DNA from 2 places in the Streptomyces sp. NPDC030165 genome. Region 1 is predicted to be linked to the other one. Evidence: riboswitches for the same ligand, from Rfam matches in the RefSeq annotation. Region 1 holds a riboswitch; the other holds the start of a gene.
What was found. Region 1 has a riboswitch for glycine ahead of gcvT (glycine cleavage system aminomethyltransferase GcvT). Riboswitches for the same ligand answer to the same signal wherever they lie in the genome.
Positions count from the first base shown of each region.

Region 2: another riboswitch for glycine. It lies ahead of gcvP (aminomethyl-transferring glycine dehydrogenase); the one in region 1 lies ahead of gcvT (glycine cleavage system aminomethyltransferase GcvT).

Region 1 is NZ_JBVIBD010000005.1:396,772-405,557, forward strand. Features, by position in the region: gene ACZ4Z1_RS12750 (APC family permease) at 1-488, opposite strand, end outside; gene glyA (serine hydroxymethyltransferase) at 747-2,006, opposite strand; gene gcvH (glycine cleavage system protein GcvH) at 2,062-2,436, opposite strand; gene gcvT (glycine cleavage system aminomethyltransferase GcvT) at 2,525-3,652, opposite strand; glycine riboswitch at 3,684-3,792, opposite strand; glycine riboswitch at 3,793-3,888, opposite strand; gene ACZ4Z1_RS12770 (AAA family ATPase) at 4,139-4,891, shown strand; gene ACZ4Z1_RS12775 (hypothetical protein) at 5,075-5,884, opposite strand; gene ACZ4Z1_RS12780 (enhanced serine sensitivity protein SseB) at 6,120-6,917, shown strand; gene ACZ4Z1_RS12785 (enhanced serine sensitivity protein SseB C-terminal domain-containing protein) at 7,078-7,884, shown strand; gene ACZ4Z1_RS12790 (ABC transporter permease) at 8,537-8,786, shown strand, end outside.
Region 2 is NZ_JBVIBD010000022.1:6,133-14,918, forward strand. Features, by position in the region: gene ACZ4Z1_RS32640 (FHA domain-containing protein) at 1-692, shown strand, start outside; gene ftsR (transcriptional regulator FtsR) at 710-1,456, shown strand; gene ACZ4Z1_RS32650 (bifunctional nuclease family protein) at 1,510-1,983, shown strand; gene ACZ4Z1_RS32655 (MerR family transcriptional regulator) at 2,170-2,772, shown strand; gene ACZ4Z1_RS32660 (DNA polymerase IV) at 3,107-4,615, shown strand; gene ACZ4Z1_RS32665 (PRC-barrel domain-containing protein) at 4,519-4,908, opposite strand; glycine riboswitch at 5,023-5,120, shown strand; gene gcvP (aminomethyl-transferring glycine dehydrogenase) at 5,310-8,195, shown strand; gene ACZ4Z1_RS32675 (DUF5999 family protein) at 8,366-8,572, opposite strand.

The DNA of each region.
Region 1 (8,786 bases):
TTGGCGCGGGCCAGCAGCTGGACCGACCAGTAGCAGGTCAGCCACAGCGCGAAGGTCAGCAGCAGCGCGACGCCGCTCCCGGTCGGGGTCAAATGGTTGGTGGCCGGGTCGACCAGGTCCTGCGCCCAGCCGAAGCTCCAGGAGGACATGTACTGGGTGGCGGCGATGGACTCGATCGGGATCAGTGAGGCGACCGCGATCCACACCGCCCAGCCGGTCAGGAAGCCGAGCACCGGGCCGTGCGAGAGGTGACCGTAGCGGGCCATGCCGCCGGGGATCGGGTACGCGGCGCCGACCTCCGCGTAGGACATCGCGATCATGCCGATGAAGACGGCGCCGATGACCCAGGCGACCAGCGCGGCGGGGCCCGCCACCTGGGCGGCGGAGCCGGCGCCGAAGAGCCAGCCGGAGCCGAAGATCGAACCGATGCCGATCATGGTCAGGGCGAAGAGGCCGATCCCCTTGCGGTTGCCCGCGCTCATGTCCATTGCCGTGCGTTTTCCGTCCTGCTGTGGTGCGAAGGGCCCCGCGTCGTTGGAGGGCCGTTCTCAGCCTATGGGGCGGAAAATCACCGTAAGGCAGACGGAAAGGCCGTACGCCCGAGGTCAACGACCCCGGGCGCACGGCCTGTTCACCCCGCGGACGCCGCCTCGGCGGCACTTTTCGGGGCGTACTTCATGAAACGCGTCACACGGCTGGAGCGGACGTGCCACAGAGGCACGCGACCACCGGCCGTGTGGCGCGGGTCACAGCGACGGGTACAGCGGGTGCTTGCCGGCCAGGGTGGTGACCCGGGCCTTGAGCGCGTCGGCGTCGTACGACGGCTTGAGCGCCTCGGCGATGATGTCGGCGACCTCGCGGAAGTCCTCCGCCTGGAAGCCGCGGGTGGCCAGCGCCGGGGTGCCGATCCGCAGGCCCGAGGTGACCATCGGGGGGCGCGGGTCGTTCGGGACGGCGTTGCGGTTGACCGTGATGCCGACCTCGTGGAGGCGGTCCTCGGCCTGCTGGCCGTCCAGCTCGCTGTTGCGCAGGTCCACCAGGACCAGGTGCACGTCGGTGCCGCCGGACAGCACGGAGACGCCGTGCTCGGTGATGTCGGACTGCGTCAGGCGCTCGGCGAGGATGCGCGCGCCGTCCAGGGTGCGCTGCTGGCGCTCCTTGAACTCCTCGCTCGCCGCGACCTTGAAGGACACCGCCTTCGCCGCGATGACGTGCTCCAGCGGGCCACCCTGCTGACCGGGGAAGACCGCCGAGTTGATCTTCTTGGCGAGCTCCTGGGTGGACAGGATCACACCGCCGCGCGGACCGCCGAGGGTCTTGTGCGTGGTCGTGGTCACGACGTGGGCGTGCGGCACCGGGTTGGGGTGCAGCCCGGCCGCCACCAGACCGGCGAAGTGCGCCATGTCGACCATCAGGTACGCGCCGACCTCGTCGGCGATCCGGCGGAACGCCGCGAAGTCCAGCTGGCGCGGGTACGCCGACCAGCCGGCCACGATGAGCTGCGGGCGGGTCTCCTTGGCCAGGCGCTCGACCTCGCCCATGTCGACCTGACCGGTCTCGTCGTCGACGTGGTAGGGCACCACGTTGTAGAGCTTGCCGGAGAAGTTGATCTTCATGCCGTGGGTCAGGTGCCCGCCGTGCGCGAGGTTCAGACCCATGATCGTGTCGCCCGGCTTGAGCAGCGCGAACATCGCGGCGGCGTTGGCCTGCGCGCCGGAGTGCGGCTGCACGTTCGCGGCCTCGGCGCCGAACAGCGCCTTGATGCGGTCGATGGCGATCCGCTCGACCACGTCGACGTGCTCGCAGCCGCCGTAGTAGCGGCGGCCCGGGTAGCCCTCGGCGTACTTGTTGGTGAGGACCGAGCCCTGGGCCTCCATGACGGCGGCGGGGGCGAAGTTCTCCGACGCGATCATTTCGAGGGTGGACTGCTGACGGTGGAGCTCGGCGTCGACGGCGGCGGCGACGTCGGGGTCGAGCTCGTGGAGGGAGCTGTTCAGAAGCGACATGACTCTTCCTGGGGTTCGCGGGGCGCACGGCCCCGCCGGGCGGCGGGTGGGCGGATCAGCCGGTGAAGGCGGTGTACTCGTCGGCCGAGAGCAGGTCGTCCGGCTCGCCGCTGACCTTCACCTTGAACAGCCAGCCACCCTCGAACGGGGCGGTGTTCACCAGCGAGGGGTCGCTCACGACGTCCTCGTTGATCTCCGTGACCTCGCCGTCGACGGGGGAGTAGAGATCGCTGACGGACTTGGTCGACTCCAGCTCACCGCAGGTCTCGCCCGCCGTGACCGTGGCGCCGACCTCCGGAAGCTGCACGAAGACGACGTCGCCGAGCGCGTTGGCGGCGTGCTCGGTGATACCGATCGTCGAGACGCCCTCCTCGGCGGCCGACAGCCACTCGTGCTCCTTGCTGTAGCGCAGCTGCTGGGGGTTGTTCATGACTTGATTCTCCTGGATGCGGTGGCGTGCTCGGTGCAGGGGTCTTGGCAGGTGAGACGGACGTGCGTCCGAGACGGAGGTACGTGCGTCACTTCTGGCGCTTGTAGAAGGGCAGCGCCACGACCTCGTACGGCTCATGGGTGCCACGGATGTCCACCGCCACACCGGCGGTGCCGGGCGCGGCGTGCGCGGCGTCCACGTACGCCATGGCGACGGGCTTGCCGAGGGTGGGCGAGGGGGCGCCGGAGGTGACCTCGCCGATGACGGCGCCGTCCGGGCCCACGACCGGGTACCCGGCGCGCGGCACGCGGCGGCCCTCGGCGATCAGCCCGACCAGCTTGCGCGGCGGATTGGCCTCGGCCCGGTCGCGGGCGGCCTCCAGGGCGGCGCGGCCCACGAAGTCGCCGCCGTTCGTCGTCTTCTCGAACTTCACGACCCGGCCCAGGCCCGCGTCGAACGGGGTGGTGTCGGTGGTCAGCTCGTGCCCGTACAGCGGCATGCCCGCCTCCAGGCGCAGCGTGTCCCGGCAGGACAGCCCGCACGGCACCAGGCCCGCATCCTTGCCCGCCTCGGTCAGCGCCTCCCAGAGGGCGGCCGCGTCCGCCGGGCGGACGAACAGCTCGAAACCGTCCTCACCGGTGTATCCCGTACGGGCGATCAGCGCCGGGACGCCGGCGACGGTGCCGGGCAGCCCGGCGTAGTACTTCAGGCCGTCCAGGTCGGCGTCCGTGAGGCCCTTGAGGATGCCGGGGGACTCGGGGCCCTGGACGGCGAGCAGCGCGTACGCGTCCCGGTCGTCGCGGACCCCGGCGTCGAAGTTGCTCGCCCGCTCGGTGAGCGCGTCCAGCACGACCTGCGCGTTGGAGGCGTTGGCGACGACCAGGTACTCCGTCTCGCCGAGGCGGTAGACGATCAGGTCGTCCAGGATGCCGCCCTCGGCGTCGCAGATCATGGTGTAGCGGGCGCGGCCGACGGCGACACCGCCGATGTTGCCGACCAGCGCGTAATCCAGCAGGTCGGCGGCGCCGGGGCCGGTGACGGTGATCTCGCCCATGTGCGAGAGGTCGAACAGGCCGGCGCGGGTACGGACGGCGACGTGCTCGTCACGCTCGCTGCCGTAACGCAGCGGCATGTCCCAGCCGGCGAAGTCGGTCATGGTCGCGCCGAGCGCGCGATGCGTCGCGTCCAGCGCGGTGCGGCGGGGGGCTTCGGTCATGGTGTGGCTCCCGGGCATGGGTGACAAGACGGTCTCCCCATCTGTCATCGGAACCTGAGAGGTTCACCGGAAGGCCGTGACCGGTCCCGGTTTGCACCTTGGGTGGAGCCACACCACGGCGGCCCGCTTTTCAGATCTGCCTCGCCCGCGCGGTATCGGGGCCTGAGAGATTCAAGGGAGGACTTGCTCCTTCGGCGCCCCGCCGTGACGGCCGGGGACTCTCCCGCGCGGATTCAAGCGGCCGGTATGGAGTTGGCTGAGCGTGGCACCCGTACGCGGACGCACACGTGGTGTGCGGTCCGGCACTTGGCGCGCACATCATCGCACGGGATGGCCGGATACAGGAGCCCTGCCCGTACCGGTGTTCGCAGGGGTGTCACGACAGTGTCCTGGGACTGTACGAATCGTGGGATTTCCTTGAAGCGCATTACCTTTTCTTGACACTCTGCGGGTAAGGGGACCACACCGGACCGGGAGGGGATCACGGTGCACAGGCAGGCCGCACTCGCGACAAGTCCGGGAGGCGCGCCCCCGGGCTGTGTCCCGGAGCCGGCTCCCGCCGTCGTGCCGGGGTCCCGGCGGCTGCCGCTCGGGGTGGTCCGCCCCGGCCGGGCACGGGCCGCGACGGCGGACGCGCCGACGACGGACGTCGTCGACCTCAGGGACCGGCGTGCCCCGCGCGAGGCGACCGGGCTGCACTTCGCGGCGGGCGACCTGGTGGTGGTCTCCGGCCTGCCGGGCAGCGGCAAGAGCACGCTCATGCTCCGGGTGGTGCCCGCCCACGACCGGCAGGGCGCCGCCGTGCACCGCATCGACTCGCAGGAGGTACGGGAGCGCTGGGAGCGCGGCAGGCTGCGCCGGCTTCCGTACGCGCTCTACCGGCCGCTGGTCCGGGCCTCCCACTACCTGGGGCTGCGGCGGGCGCTGCGCTCCGGCGGCAGCGTGGTGGTGCACGACTGCGGCACGCTGGCGTGGGTGCGCCGCTGGCTCGCGCGCGAGGCCCGGCGCGGCGGGCGCGGCCTGCACCTGGTGCTGCTGGACGTACCACCCGAGGTCGCGCTGTCCGGGCAGCGCTCGCGCGGACGCGGAGTCTCCGGTTACGCCTTCGCCCGGCACCGGCGCGCGGTGCGACGGCTGGCCGCCCGTGCCCGGGCGGCCCGGCTCCCGGCGGGTTTCACCTCGGCCGTGCTGCTGGACCGGCCGGCGGCGGGAGCGCTGCGGGAGCTCGTCTTCGAGTGAGGCGCCGTCTTCGAGGCGGGCCGGAGCCCGTCCGTCCGCCGTACCGTTCGTCGAGTTCAGCCCCGGAATGCCGGATACCTGACGGGCCGTACGGAATGTCCCGTACGGCCCGTCAGGGCCGGTCCTACCCCAGGCATATCTCCCGCATCCGCGCCTCCTCCGGACGCTCGGTACCGGGCCGATCTAGAGGCCCAGGGCCTTGATCAGCACGCTCGGCAGCGAGAGCACCGAGGTGACCAGCGAGCCGACACCTTGCTGCTGCGGCGCCGCGGCGGGCTGCTGACGCTGCGCGTCCGCAGCGGGCTGTGGGTCGGCGGCCTGCTGGGCGTCACCGGTCTGCTGGGTGCCGTCGGCCGGCTGCGGGTCGCTGGTCGGCGCCTTCGGCTGGGCGGCCGGCTGGTCGTCCGCCTCCTCCGTCCCGCCCGCCGGCTCCGCGGCGGGCCGGGCCGGCCGGTTGGCGGACTGGGCCGCGGGCTGGGCGGCGGGCTGGGTGGCCGGCTGCTGCTGGAGGCCGCCGAGGAGCTTGTCGATGCCCAGGATCTTGAAGATGTCGGTGACGGACCGGGAGACCGAGCCGCTCAGGCTCGCGGAGTCGGTGTCCTCTCCCGGCGCCGGGGCCCGGCGCTCGGACAGCTCGTACATCTGTGTACGCAGGTCCTGCGAGACCCGGCGCAGCCGGACCGAGTCGGCCGACACCGCGCGGTCGGAGTCCTCGTTCAGCATGTCCGCCAGCCGCTGCGCGTCCTGCAGAACCGTGTCCAGGCGGGTGCGGGCGGCCCTGACCTCCACGGAGTGGCCGCGGTCGTCGGCCGTCTTCTCGGCCAGCTCGGTCGATGCGTCCGCCAGCCGGCCGATGTCGTCGACGATGATGCTGTGGTTGCGGACCGGGGGTTTGGGTTCTTCGGCCGCGGTCGCGGAGCCCACGACGCCGAAGGCGAGGGCGCCGGCAGTGGTGGCGCAGACGAGGGCGGAGGCGGTCCGGTGCGTTGCCATCAGGAGACGTGCCTTTCTGTAGGAACGGCAGGGCAAGATCACCCTGGAGCCACCTTCGGAGCGGTGTGCACGGTCCGCAACCGCTCGCGCGCGTTCGGTGGTCATCCGGACGCACCAGGGCTCCTCCCGTCTGCTGGCGTTAGGGTCGTCGACCAGGTAAAGCGCCGACGAGCAGCTGTACGAGCAGCCGTACGAGCGGTACGCGGTACGCATGGTGACGAGCGGACGGGTGGACATGGACTTTCCGGAGCAGGGCATTCCGCGGCTGGAGTGGCCCGCCAACGAGCTGGAGGAGGTGCTCGCCGCCTCGGTGGGTCACCCCGGTGCGGGCGCCCGCATCGTCGAGGTGCTGGGCCGCAGCCGGATATGGGTGCCGCTGCCCAAGGGCGGCGGCCCGGAGAGCGCGGGGATGGGCCGCACGGGCCTGGACCTGCCCACCGTCGAGATCGGCTCGGCCGCGTACGTCCCCGTCTTCAGCTCCGAGCAGGAGTTCCAGCGGGTGGCCGGACCGCACCTCTCCTTCACCGTCGCGCCGGCCGCCGAGTTCGCGCGCGGCCTGCCGCCGCTGATCGGCATCGCCGTCAACCCGGAGGGCACGGTCGGCGTGCCGCTGCCGCCGGACGCGGTGGCCGAGCTGTGCCGGACCGGCCGCCCGGACCTGCCCGGGGCGCCGAGCGGCGCCCGGGTCCGGCTGTTCGAGCCGGACTGGCAGGAGGAGCCGGTGGACTTCCTGGCCGCGGCCGGGCTGGAATTCTCGTCGGCGGGCTTCGTGGTCACCGCACGCCGCGCGCTGGCCAGCGTCGAGGGGGACGCGCCCACGCTGTTCGTCGGCGTCCAGGTGGACGCGGCGGCCGTCGCGCCGCACGACCCGGCCGTACGGGACGCGGTGACCGCCGGCCTCGGGCGGGCCCTCGGCGGGACACCGCTGACCTGGCCCGTCCAACTGGTCATGCTGGACCTCGCGCAGGGCGACCCGGTCGCCGACTGGATGCTGGAGCGGGTCCGGCCCTTCTACTCCCGCGACGTCGCCTGAGAGCCTGTGCCCCCCGGTGCCCCCGCGCGCCCGGAGTGCTCCTTTCCGTGACCGCAAGCGGCGTGTGCTGATCCGACCGGGGTCCGGACGCAGGCTCTAAGCTGTTGTTGCAACCGGCGGGCGTACCCCACGTGCCTGCCGACAGGAAGGGACGGACCACGTGAGCGCGGGTGCGCATCAGGGAGCGGCTGCCGGGCAGGTCGAGCAGATGCTGCAGCAGGTCTCGCCCGGCCGGTACGACGCCTACGAGGCGTTGCTGCAGGCACTCGCCGCCGGCCAGGTCTGGATGCTGCTCTGGCACGGCCAGGCCGGTTCGCCCGATGCGCAGTACGGCAACATGGAGGTCGACGGCCTCGGCTACGCGCCGTGCGTGACCTCCGCCCCCGAGCTCGCCGCCAGCGGCTGGAACCGTGCCCACGAGGTCGTCTACGGGCGGGACATCGCGGCCACCCTCTTCCCCGACCGCTGGGGCCTGTGGCTCAACCCGCACGCCCCCGGCGGCGGCGTCGGCATCCCGTGGCTGGACCTGCGGCGCATCGCGGGCGGCCTGGACCGGCTGCCGGCCGGCCCGCTGCGGATCACCGAACCGGCCATCGAGATCCCTCAGTTCTACGCCCTGCTGGGGCAGAACGCGCACCGCACGCCCGCGGTGCGTTCCCTGCGCCGGGCCTGGGTGCAGCCGGCGCTGGGCGCCCCGTACCTGGCCATCGGCCTGGACCTGTACGACACGGGCCAACCGGCCGTGGACTCGGTGCGGTTGATGATCCAGCAGTCCATCGGCGCGGTGCCGGAGGGGCTGCCCGTCTCGACGGTCGCGATGAACGACGAGTACGACCCGGTCGGCATGTGGATGCGGGCCAACGCGCGGCCGTTCTTCGACCGGGACGCCTACGCGGCGGGCCCGGTGCCCGCGCCCGCCCCGGCTCCCGCCCCGGCGTACGGCTACGGCTACCCGCGCCCGTACTGACCCTTCCGTACCGTCCCGCCCCTTCCGCGTCGTTTCCGCCCCTTCCGGGGCCCCGCGGACGCCGGGGCCCCGGGGTCGGCGGGCTCGCGGTATGGGGGCCGCGCGCCTATGAGGGCAAATCGAACGGACGCGTTCCCCCAGCAGGGGGTTACCCGGTGGGGGTGAGCCGGAACCGTGCCGCGCCCACGCCGTGCCCACCGCTTACCGGCCCGAAATGGCCGCTCACGCCCGCAAGTTGACCACCGCGAACCCTCGTGCGACCCGCTCAGTCAGGGCCGGTGTCCGCATAACGGAAGCCCGTGGGCTACATCACAGTTGCGCATCCATTCCCGGCCAGGGCTGGTGAGTGATCGCGAATCGGATGAAGACTCCCGCAGCAGAGGGCTTCGGCCCTGTGTACGAGATGCACCGCTCGTCGTCGCGTGACGTTCCGCGACGCCTGTTCCGCCTGCAACATCCGTAAGACCTGCAACACCTGTACCCGCAACGACCGCAGTCCACGCATCAGTTGCTCCAGCTGTTCCAGAGTTCTCCCAGTTGCATCACCAGCACCATTCGCACCAGAGCACCGCTCGCACCAGTGATGTGAACCAGGCCGCTGACCGCGGCGCGCATGGGCCGGCGGCGCCGGCCGAGAGGGGTCAAAGGCACCGTGACCGCACCGATCGAGACCACCGGGGCGGCTGCCGAAGCGCAGCCGGAAGCGGTGCTGCAAGGCGTCGAGAGCAAGAAGATCGAAGGACGCTCGCTCGGCCAGATCGCCCTGCTGCGCTTCAGGCGCGACAAGGTCGCGGTAGCGGGTGCCATCGTTGTCATCCTGCTCGTCGTGATCGCGGCGCTCTCCCGGCCGATCCAGTCCTGGCTGGGCCTGGACCCCAACAGCCCCCACCAGGACCTCATCG
Region 2 (8,786 bases), on a different contig from region 1:
GTCCCGAGGAGAGCGGTGCCGGCGGGGAGCGTCCGCTCTTCCGCGACCAGGTGGGTGGCCCCGGGGCGCCGGGCGCCCATTCTGTTGACCCCTCCGTGCCCGGCCGCATAGGTTCCCAGGGACCGTCGGCCGCGAACACGGGTGGAGGGGTTGCCTTGCCGGTCTGTACGAGGTGCGGTCACCGCAACGCCGAGGCGAGCCGGTTCTGCTCCAACTGCGGAGCGCCGCTGCGCCCCGGAGCGCAGGCCGAGCGTGCCTCCGAGACGACCTCGACCATCTCCATCTCGGGTCTCGAGGCGTACGACGCGGAGACGACGGGCCAGACGCCCGTCCCGTCGCTGTCCCCCGAAGCCCAGGCGGCCGTCGAGGCACTGCCCATGGGCTCGGCCCTGCTGGTCGTGCGCCGGGGGCCGAACTCGGGCAGCCGCTTCCTGCTGGACGGCGACCTGACGACGGCCGGGCGTCACCCGCAGAGCGACATCTTCCTGGACGACGTGACGGTCTCGCGCCGCCACGTGGAGTTCCGCCGCGGTCAGGACGGCGGCTTCACCGTCGCCGACGTCGGCAGCCTGAACGGCACGTACGTCAACCGCGAGCGCATCGACTCGGTGCCGCTCGCCAACGGCGACGAGGTCCAGATCGGCAAGTTCCGGCTGGTCTTCTACGCGAGCCAGCGGGGCGTCGGCTTCTGACCGGCCAAGGAAGGCATATGCACCGCACTGCGCCGGGTGGTGCCGGGTCCGCCGGCACCACCTCGGACGGCAAGCTGATGAGCATCGGTACGGTGCTCAACGCGCTGCGCGACGAGTTTCCCGAGGTGACTATCTCCAAGATCCGTTTCTTGGAGGCCGAGGGGCTCGTCGAGCCGCGGCGCACCCCCTCCGGATACCGCAAGTTCACCGTGGACGACGTCGCCCGGCTGGCGGCCGTCCTGCGGATGCAGCGCGACCACTATCTTCCACTGAAAGTGATCCGCGAGCACCTGGACGCCGTCGCGCGGGGCGAACAGGTCCAGCTGCCGGCCCCCGCCGCGCCCGCGGGGGAGCTGTTCGCGGGACTGGGCGAGCCGGCCGAGGACCGGCCCACGGCCGCCCGTGTCGGCCGGGCGGAGCTGCTGGCCGCCGCGGAGGTCGAGGAGGCGGAGCTCGCCGACTGGGAGGCGTACGGGCTCATCGTTCCGGACGCCGACGGCGGGTACGACATCGAGGCCGTCACGGTCGCCAAGCTCGTCGCCGAACTGGGGCGATTCGGTCTGGAACCCCGCCATCTGAGGGCGGTCAAGGCGGCCGCCGAGCGGGAGGCCAACCTCGTCGAGCAGGTCGTGGCGCCGCTGCGCCGGCACCGCAACCCGCAGACCAGGCAGCATGCCGAGGCCACGGCCAGAGAGCTGGCCACACTGTCCGTGCGGCTGCACGCGGCACTGGTCCAGTCCGCCCTGCGCGTCCGGCTGACGTGAGCAATGGGTGGCCCGACTACCCAAACCGGTCGGGCACGTCCTAGGGTTGCTGTGTGAACGAGCTCGATGTCGTGGGTGTCCGGGTGGAAATGCCTTCCAACCAACCGATCGTGCTCCTACGGGAGGTAGGAGGCGACCGTTACCTGCCCATTTGGATCGGGCCGGGGGAGGCCACCGCCATCGCCTTCGCCCAGCAGGGGATGGCCCCTGCCAGGCCGCTGACGCACGACCTCTTCAAGGACGTGCTGGAAGCGGTGGGCCAGGAACTGACCCAGGTCCGCATCACGGACCTGCGCGAGGGGGTCTTCTATGCCGAGCTGGTCTTCGCCAGCGGTGTCGAGGTCAGCGCCCGTCCGTCCGACGCCATAGCGCTGGCGCTGCGCACCGGTACGCCGATCTACGGGACCGACGGGGTCCTCGACGACGCGGGCATCGCCATCCCGGACGAGCAGGAGGACGAGGTGGAGAAGTTCCGCGAGTTCCTCGACCAGATCTCGCCCGAGGACTTCGGCACCAACAGTCAGTGAGCCGGGTGCGCGGAGGGCTGTCTTCCGCGCATTCGAGTAGCCTTTCCCCGGCCGGGGGCACGAGAAACCACTCGCAGGGTGATTATCACTCGGCGTGGCGAGCGCGGCGATCGTTGACGCACCCCGAGTGACTGCATACCGTCGATAAGGCAGGTCCCGTCCGGGACGTGGAGGACGGAGGTCGGCGTGGCAATCACCGGCGACGGTACGGCGGCGGAAGGGGCGTTGCCGCTCCACCCCGGGGCTGTTGACCGCACCCCGGCACAGACTGCCGAGGTGCCGGGGGACCGCGGGGCGGAGTCCATCGGCTACCGCGGCCCGACGGCGTGCGCGGCCGCGGGGATCACCTACCGCCAGCTCGACTACTGGGCCCGTACGGGGCTCGTCGAGCCGAGCGTACGGCCCGCCTACGGGTCGGGCACCCAGCGGCTCTACAACTTCCGGGACGTCGTCGTCCTGAAGATCGTCAAGCGGCTGCTGGACACCGGGGTGTCCCTGCAGAACATCCGCACCGCCGTCCGGCACCTGCGTTCCCGCGGGCTGTCCGACCTGGCGAGGATGACCCTGATGAGCGACGGCGCGACGGTCTACGAATGCACCTCGCCCGATGAGGTGGTCGATCTGCTCCAGGGCGGGCAGGGCGTCTTCGGGATCGCCGTGGGCGTGGTGTGGCGCGACGTCGAGGGCGCCTTGTCGCAGCTCCACGGGGAGCGTGTGGACACCGGCGAGACGCTGGTCCGGCACAACCCGCACGACGAACTGGCGCGGCGGCGCAACCGGGCGGGCTGAGCGGCCGTACGGAGCGGGCGGCCTCGGCCGGGCTGTGAGGGCGGCGGCTGAGGTCCGGGTCCTGGCCGCCCGGCGTGGTGGCTGAGGTGTCGGGTCGGTGCCGTTCGGCGCGCTGCCTGACGTGTCGAGACCGGGCGCCGGCCGCCGCCGTACGCCCGGTACGGCGCCCTCCCGCGCCTCTGCCGCATCAGCAGCGCCCCACGCGCCCCACAACGCTCAACCAGCCCCAGAAGCCGCGCACGGCGCCTCTCAGGGCGCCCCAGGCCCCTTTCGCGGCACGGCCCGGCGGGGCCGGTCGGCGCGATTGTCAGTGGTGTGGGGGAGCATCAGTCATGTGAGACGTGCGCCGACGATCCTGCATCTGGACATGGATGCGTTCTTCGCGGCCGCCGAGCAGGCGGCCAAGCCGAGCCTGCGCGGAAGGCCCGTGGTGGTCGGCGGCATCGGCCCGCGCGGTGTGGTCTCCACGGCGTCGTACGAGGCCCGGGTCTTCGGGGTGCGCTCCGCCATGCCCACCGCCCAGGCCCGGCGCCTCTGCCCGAACGCGGCGTATCTGACGCCGCGCTTCACCCTGTACCGCCAGGTGAGCGACGTGGTGATGGAACTGCTCCACGAGCTGTCGCCGCTGGTGGAGCCGCTCAGCCTGGACGAGGCGTTCGTGGACCTGGAGGCGGGCGGCGTCGAGGCGGACACCGCGGTGGTGCGGGCGGTGGGGGAGCGGCTGCGGCGCGACATCCGGCGCCGGACGGGCCTGACCGGGTCGGTGGGGCTGGCCGGGGCCAAGATGCTGGCCAAGATCGCCTCAGAGCAGGCCAAGCCGGACGGCCTCGTGGTGATCGAGCCGGGCACGGAGCGGGAGCTGCTCGGCCCGATGACGGTGCGCACGCTGCCCGGCGTCGGTCCGGCCACGGCGGAGACGCTGCGCCGGGCGGGCATCCACACGGTCGCCGAGACGGCGGAGGCGGGTGAGGCGGAGCTCGTACGGCTGCTGGGCAGGGCGCACGGCGCCGGGCTGTACGCGATGGCGCTGGGGCGCGACGAGCGGCCCGTGGTGGCCGAGCGGGACGCGAAGTCCATATCGGTCGAGGACACCTTCGAGGTGGACCTGACGGACCGGACGCGGGTGCGGGCTGAGGTGACGCGGCTGGCGGACCGGTGCGTGCAGCGGCTGCGGGCGGCCGGGCGGTCGGGGCGGACCGTCGTGATCAAGGTGCGGAACTACGACTTCTCGACGCTGACCAGGTCGGAGACGCTGCGCGGGCCCACGGACGACCCGGGGGTGGTGCGGGAGGCCGCGGCCCGGCTGCTGGACCTGGTGGACACCACGGGCGGCGTACGGCTGCTGGGCGTGGGCGTGACCGGCCTCGCGGACTTCACGCAGGAGGACCTGTTCGCCCAGATGGCGACGGAGAAGGCCGCCGAGGAGGAGGCCGAGCGGGAGCGCCGGGCGGCCGACGAGGCCGCGCGGATGGCCGCCGACGAGCCCGAGCGGCCCCGGCGGTGGCTCCCGGGGCTCGACGTGATCCATGACGAACACGGCGCCGGGTGGGTGCAGGGCAGCGGTGTGGGCCGGGTGACCGTACGGTTCGAGCAGCCGTGGACCGGGCCCGGGCGGGTGCGCACATTTCCGGTCGACGATCCCGCGCTGCGGCCCGGCGAGCCGCTGCCGCTGGTGGGCGGTCCGCCGGACGGGGGAAGGGACGAGCCCGGGAGCCTTCCCGGTCCGGGCGCCCCGGACACCGTCCCTCAGTCCTCCGCGCCGGCCACCCGCCCGAACTCCGTGTCGGCCGGTGCGGCGTCCGAGCCGGGCACGGGATCGGGGGCCGGGATGTCCAGACGGTAGTGGTGGTAGAGCTGTAGTTCCTGCTCCGGCGAGAGGTGGCGGCCCACCCCGAAGTCCGGCGCATCCCGGATCAGCTTGCGGTCGTAGGGGACGTGCAGCGCCTCGTCGACCAGATCGCTGGGCTCCAGGGGCACGAAGGCGTCCCGGCTGAAGATCCCGGTGCGTACGGCCGCCCATTCCGGTTCACCGGTCGCGTCGTCCAGGTACACCTCGTCGACGGTGCCGATCTTGGTTCCGTTCTTGTCGAACGCCTTGCGGCCGATCAAGCTGCGGGGATCGATATCGGTCTGCACGGTCCCTCCAAGTGGTCGCAACTGCCTTGTGACAACTACCAAACGGCACAATTCATGCCCCGGCCACTCGAAGGAAGGCCCGTTCGACGCGCTGGTAGGCTGGCGAACGGCTGCAGACCCCATGCGGGAGAGTCCTTCGTCGATCATGGCGGAGGCGCCGAAGGAGCAACTCCTCCCCGGAATCTCTCAGGCTCACGTACCGCATGGACGAGGTCACTCTGGAAAGCAGGGCGGGCCACGGACGGGCACAGCGCCGGAAGCCCCTCCTCACCGACGGTGAAAGCCGGTGCCGCTCGCGGGGCCGGTGAAGCTCTCAGGTTGAGATGACAGAGGGGGAGGCCGTCCGGGCACCAGCGCCGTGGTGCCCCGCGTAGGTCGAAACGACCAGGAGGCCCCCGCAGATGACCACCAACCGCAGCTCCCTGACCGAGCTGGAACGAGGCACCCCGTTCGAGCAGCGGCACATCGGCCCCGGCCCGGAGGCCCAGGCCAAGATGCTCGCGCAGGTCGGGTTCGGATCGCTGGACGAACTGACCGCGGCCGCCGTACCGGACGTGATCAAGAGCGCGGAGGCGCTGGGCCTGCCCCAGGGCCGTACCGAGGCCGAGGTCCTGGCCGAGCTGCGGGCGCTCGCGGACCGCAACCAGGTGCTCGCTCCGATGATCGGTCTCGGTTACCACGGCACGTTCACCCCGCCGGTGATCCTGCGCAACGTGATGGAGAACCCCGCCTGGTACACGGCCTACACCCCGTACCAGCCCGAGATCTCCCAGGGCCGCCTCGAAGCGCTGCTCAATTTCCAGACCATGGTCGCCGACCTGACCGGACTGCCGACCTCCGGCGCCTCGCTGCTGGACGAGGGCACGGCCGCCGCCGAGGCGATGGCCCTCGCGCGGCGGGTGGGCAAGGTCAAACAGGGCGTCTTCCTGGTCGACGCCGACTGCCTGCCGCAGACCATCGCCGTGATCGAGACCCGCGCCGAGCCGACCGGCGTCGAGGTCGTGGTCGCCGACCTGTCCGAGGGCATCCCGGCCGAGGTGGCCGAGCGCGGTGTCTTCGGTGTGCTGCTCCAGTACCCCGGTGCCTCCGGCGCCGTACGGGACCCGCGTGCCGTCATCGAGCAGGCGCACGAACTGGGCGCGATCGTCACCGTCGCCGCCGACCTGCTGGCGCTGACGCTGCTGACCTCGCCGGGCGAGCTGGGCGCCGACATCGCCGTCGGCACCACGCAGCGGTTCGGCGTCCCGATGGGCTTCGGCGGCCCGCACGCCGGATTCATGGCCGTACGGGAGAAGTTCGCGCGCAGCCTGCCGGGCCGCCTGGTGGGCGTCTCGGTGGACGCCGACGGCAACAAGGCGTACCGACTCGCCCTCCAGACGCGTGAGCAGCACATCCGCCGGGAGAAGGCCACCAGCAACATCTGCACCGCGCAGGTACTGCTCGCCGTGATGGCCGGCATGTACGCGGTCTACCACGGCCCGGACGGCCTCGCGGCGATCGCGCGCCGTACCCACCGCTACGCCTCCATACTGGCGGAGGGCCTGCGCGCCGGCGGCGTCGAGGTCGTGCACGGCGCGTACTTCGACACGCTGACCGTACGGGTGCCGGGGCGGGCCGCCGAGGCCGTCGCCGCGGCCCGCGAGGCCGGGGTCAACCTGCGGCTGGTCGACGCCGACCTGGTGGGCGTCGCCTGCGACGAGACCACCGGGCGCGCGCAGGTGCACGCGGTGTGGAGCGCCTTCGGCGTGCAGGCCGACATCGAGCGGCTCGACGCTGCCGTGGCCGACGCGCTGCCGTCGGAACTGCTGCGCGGCGACGCGTACCTGACCCACCCAGTCTTCCACCAGCACCGTTCCGAGACCGCCATGCTGCGCTACCTGCGCCGGCTGTCGGACAAGGACTACGCGCTGGACCGCGGCATGATCCCGCTCGGCTCGTGCACCATGAAGCTGAACGCGACGACCGAGATGGAGCCGGTCACCTGGCCCGAGTTCGGGCAGCTGCACCCGTTCGCGCCGGTCGAGCAGGCGCAGGGCTACCTCACGCTCATCGCGGAACTGGAGGAACGTCTCGCCACCGTCACCGGCTACGACAAGGTCTCCATCCAGCCGAACGCCGGCTCGCAGGGCGAACTGGCCGGTCTGCTGGCCGTACGGGCGTACCACCGCGCCAACGGCGACGAGCAGCGCACCGTCTGCCTGATCCCGTCCTCCGCGCACGGCACCAACGCCGCCAGCGCCGTGATGGCCGGCATGAAGGTCGTCGTCGTCAAGACCGGCGAGGACGGCGAGGTGGACGCCGACGACCTGCGCGCCAAGATCGAGCAGTACCGGGACCAGCTCGCGGTGCTGATGGTGACCTACCCGTCCACGCACGGCGTGTTCGAGGAGCACATCACGCAGATCTGCGCGGCGGTGCACGACGCGGGCGGCCAGGTGTACGTGGACGGCGCCAACCTCAACGCGCTGGTCGGCCTCGCCGAGCCCGGCACGTTCGGCGGCGACGTCTCGCACCTGAACCTGCACAAGACCTTCTGCATCCCGCACGGCGGCGGCGGTCCCGGCGTCGGCCCGGTCGGTGTCCGCGCCCATCTGGCACCGTACCTGCCCAACCACCCGCTGCAGCCCACCGCGGGCCCGGAGACGGGTGTGGGCCCCATCTCCGCGGCGCCGTGGGGCTCCGCGGGCATCCTGCCCATCTCCTGGGCGTACGTCCGGCTGATGGGCGGCGCGGGCCTCAAGCGCGCCACCCAGGTCGCGGTGCTCGGCGCCAACTACATCGCCAAGCGCCTGGAGCCGCACTACCCGGTGCTCTACACCGGACCCGGCGGCCTGGTCGCGCACGAGTGCATCATCGACGTACGGCCGCTGACCAAGGCGACCGGTGTGAGCATCGACGATGTCGCCAAGCGGCTGATCGACTACGGCTTCCACGCGCCGACGATGTCCTTCCCGGTGGCCGGCACGCTGATGATCGAGCCGACCGAGAGCGAGGACCTGCACGAGCTGGACCGCTTCTGCGACGCGATGATCGCGATCCGCGCGGAGATCGAGAAGGTCGGCTCGGGGGAGTGGGACAAGGACGACAACCCGCTGCGCAACGCCCCGCACACCGCGGCGGCGCTCAGCGGCGAGTGGGCGCACCCGTACACCCGTGAGGAGGCGGTCTTCCCGGCCGGCGCCGAGGCGGCGGAGAAGTACTGGCCGCCGGTGCGCCGTATCGACGGTGCGTTCGGCGACCGCAACCTTGTGTGCTCCTGCCCGCCGCTGGAGGAGTACGACGGCTGATCCGCCGTCCGCGCGCACCGCTCGCGGCCGCGCGCGCATGCGAAGGGCCCTCGGCGTGGACGCCGGGGGCCCTGTTGTCCCTTGTGCTGTGTTGTCAGCCGGCAGTCGGTCTGTGCGGTGCCGTCTGTGCCGTGCTGTGCGGTTCCGCGTGGTGCCGTGCGCCGATGCGGTCAGGCAGCGGTGGCCACGTGCGGCGTGCCCAGAACCCGGTGCGGCGCGATGACCTGGCCGTCCGGCAGCAGTTCACCGGTGTCCTCGAACAGGAGGACACCGTTGCACAGCAGGCTCCAGCCCTGTTCCGGGTGGTGCGCCACCAGATGGGCGGCCTCCCGGTCGGCAGAGTCTGCGGTCGGGCACGGCGGTTGATGCTGGCACATGGATGATGTCTTTCGCTGCGATGTGGTCTGATTCGTCCTGCGGCTCGACGAGATGCTCATGGCCGCTCCCCCGTTTCAGTAGGTCGATACCAGTGTTGCCCCACGGGCCGGATTCCGCAGGGATTTGGCTGCAGCGGCACTCACTAGATAATGACGCATCACCCGTGCGGTCGGTTCATTTCAAGTGCGTCCCCCTCACGGGGCGTTGGGAGCT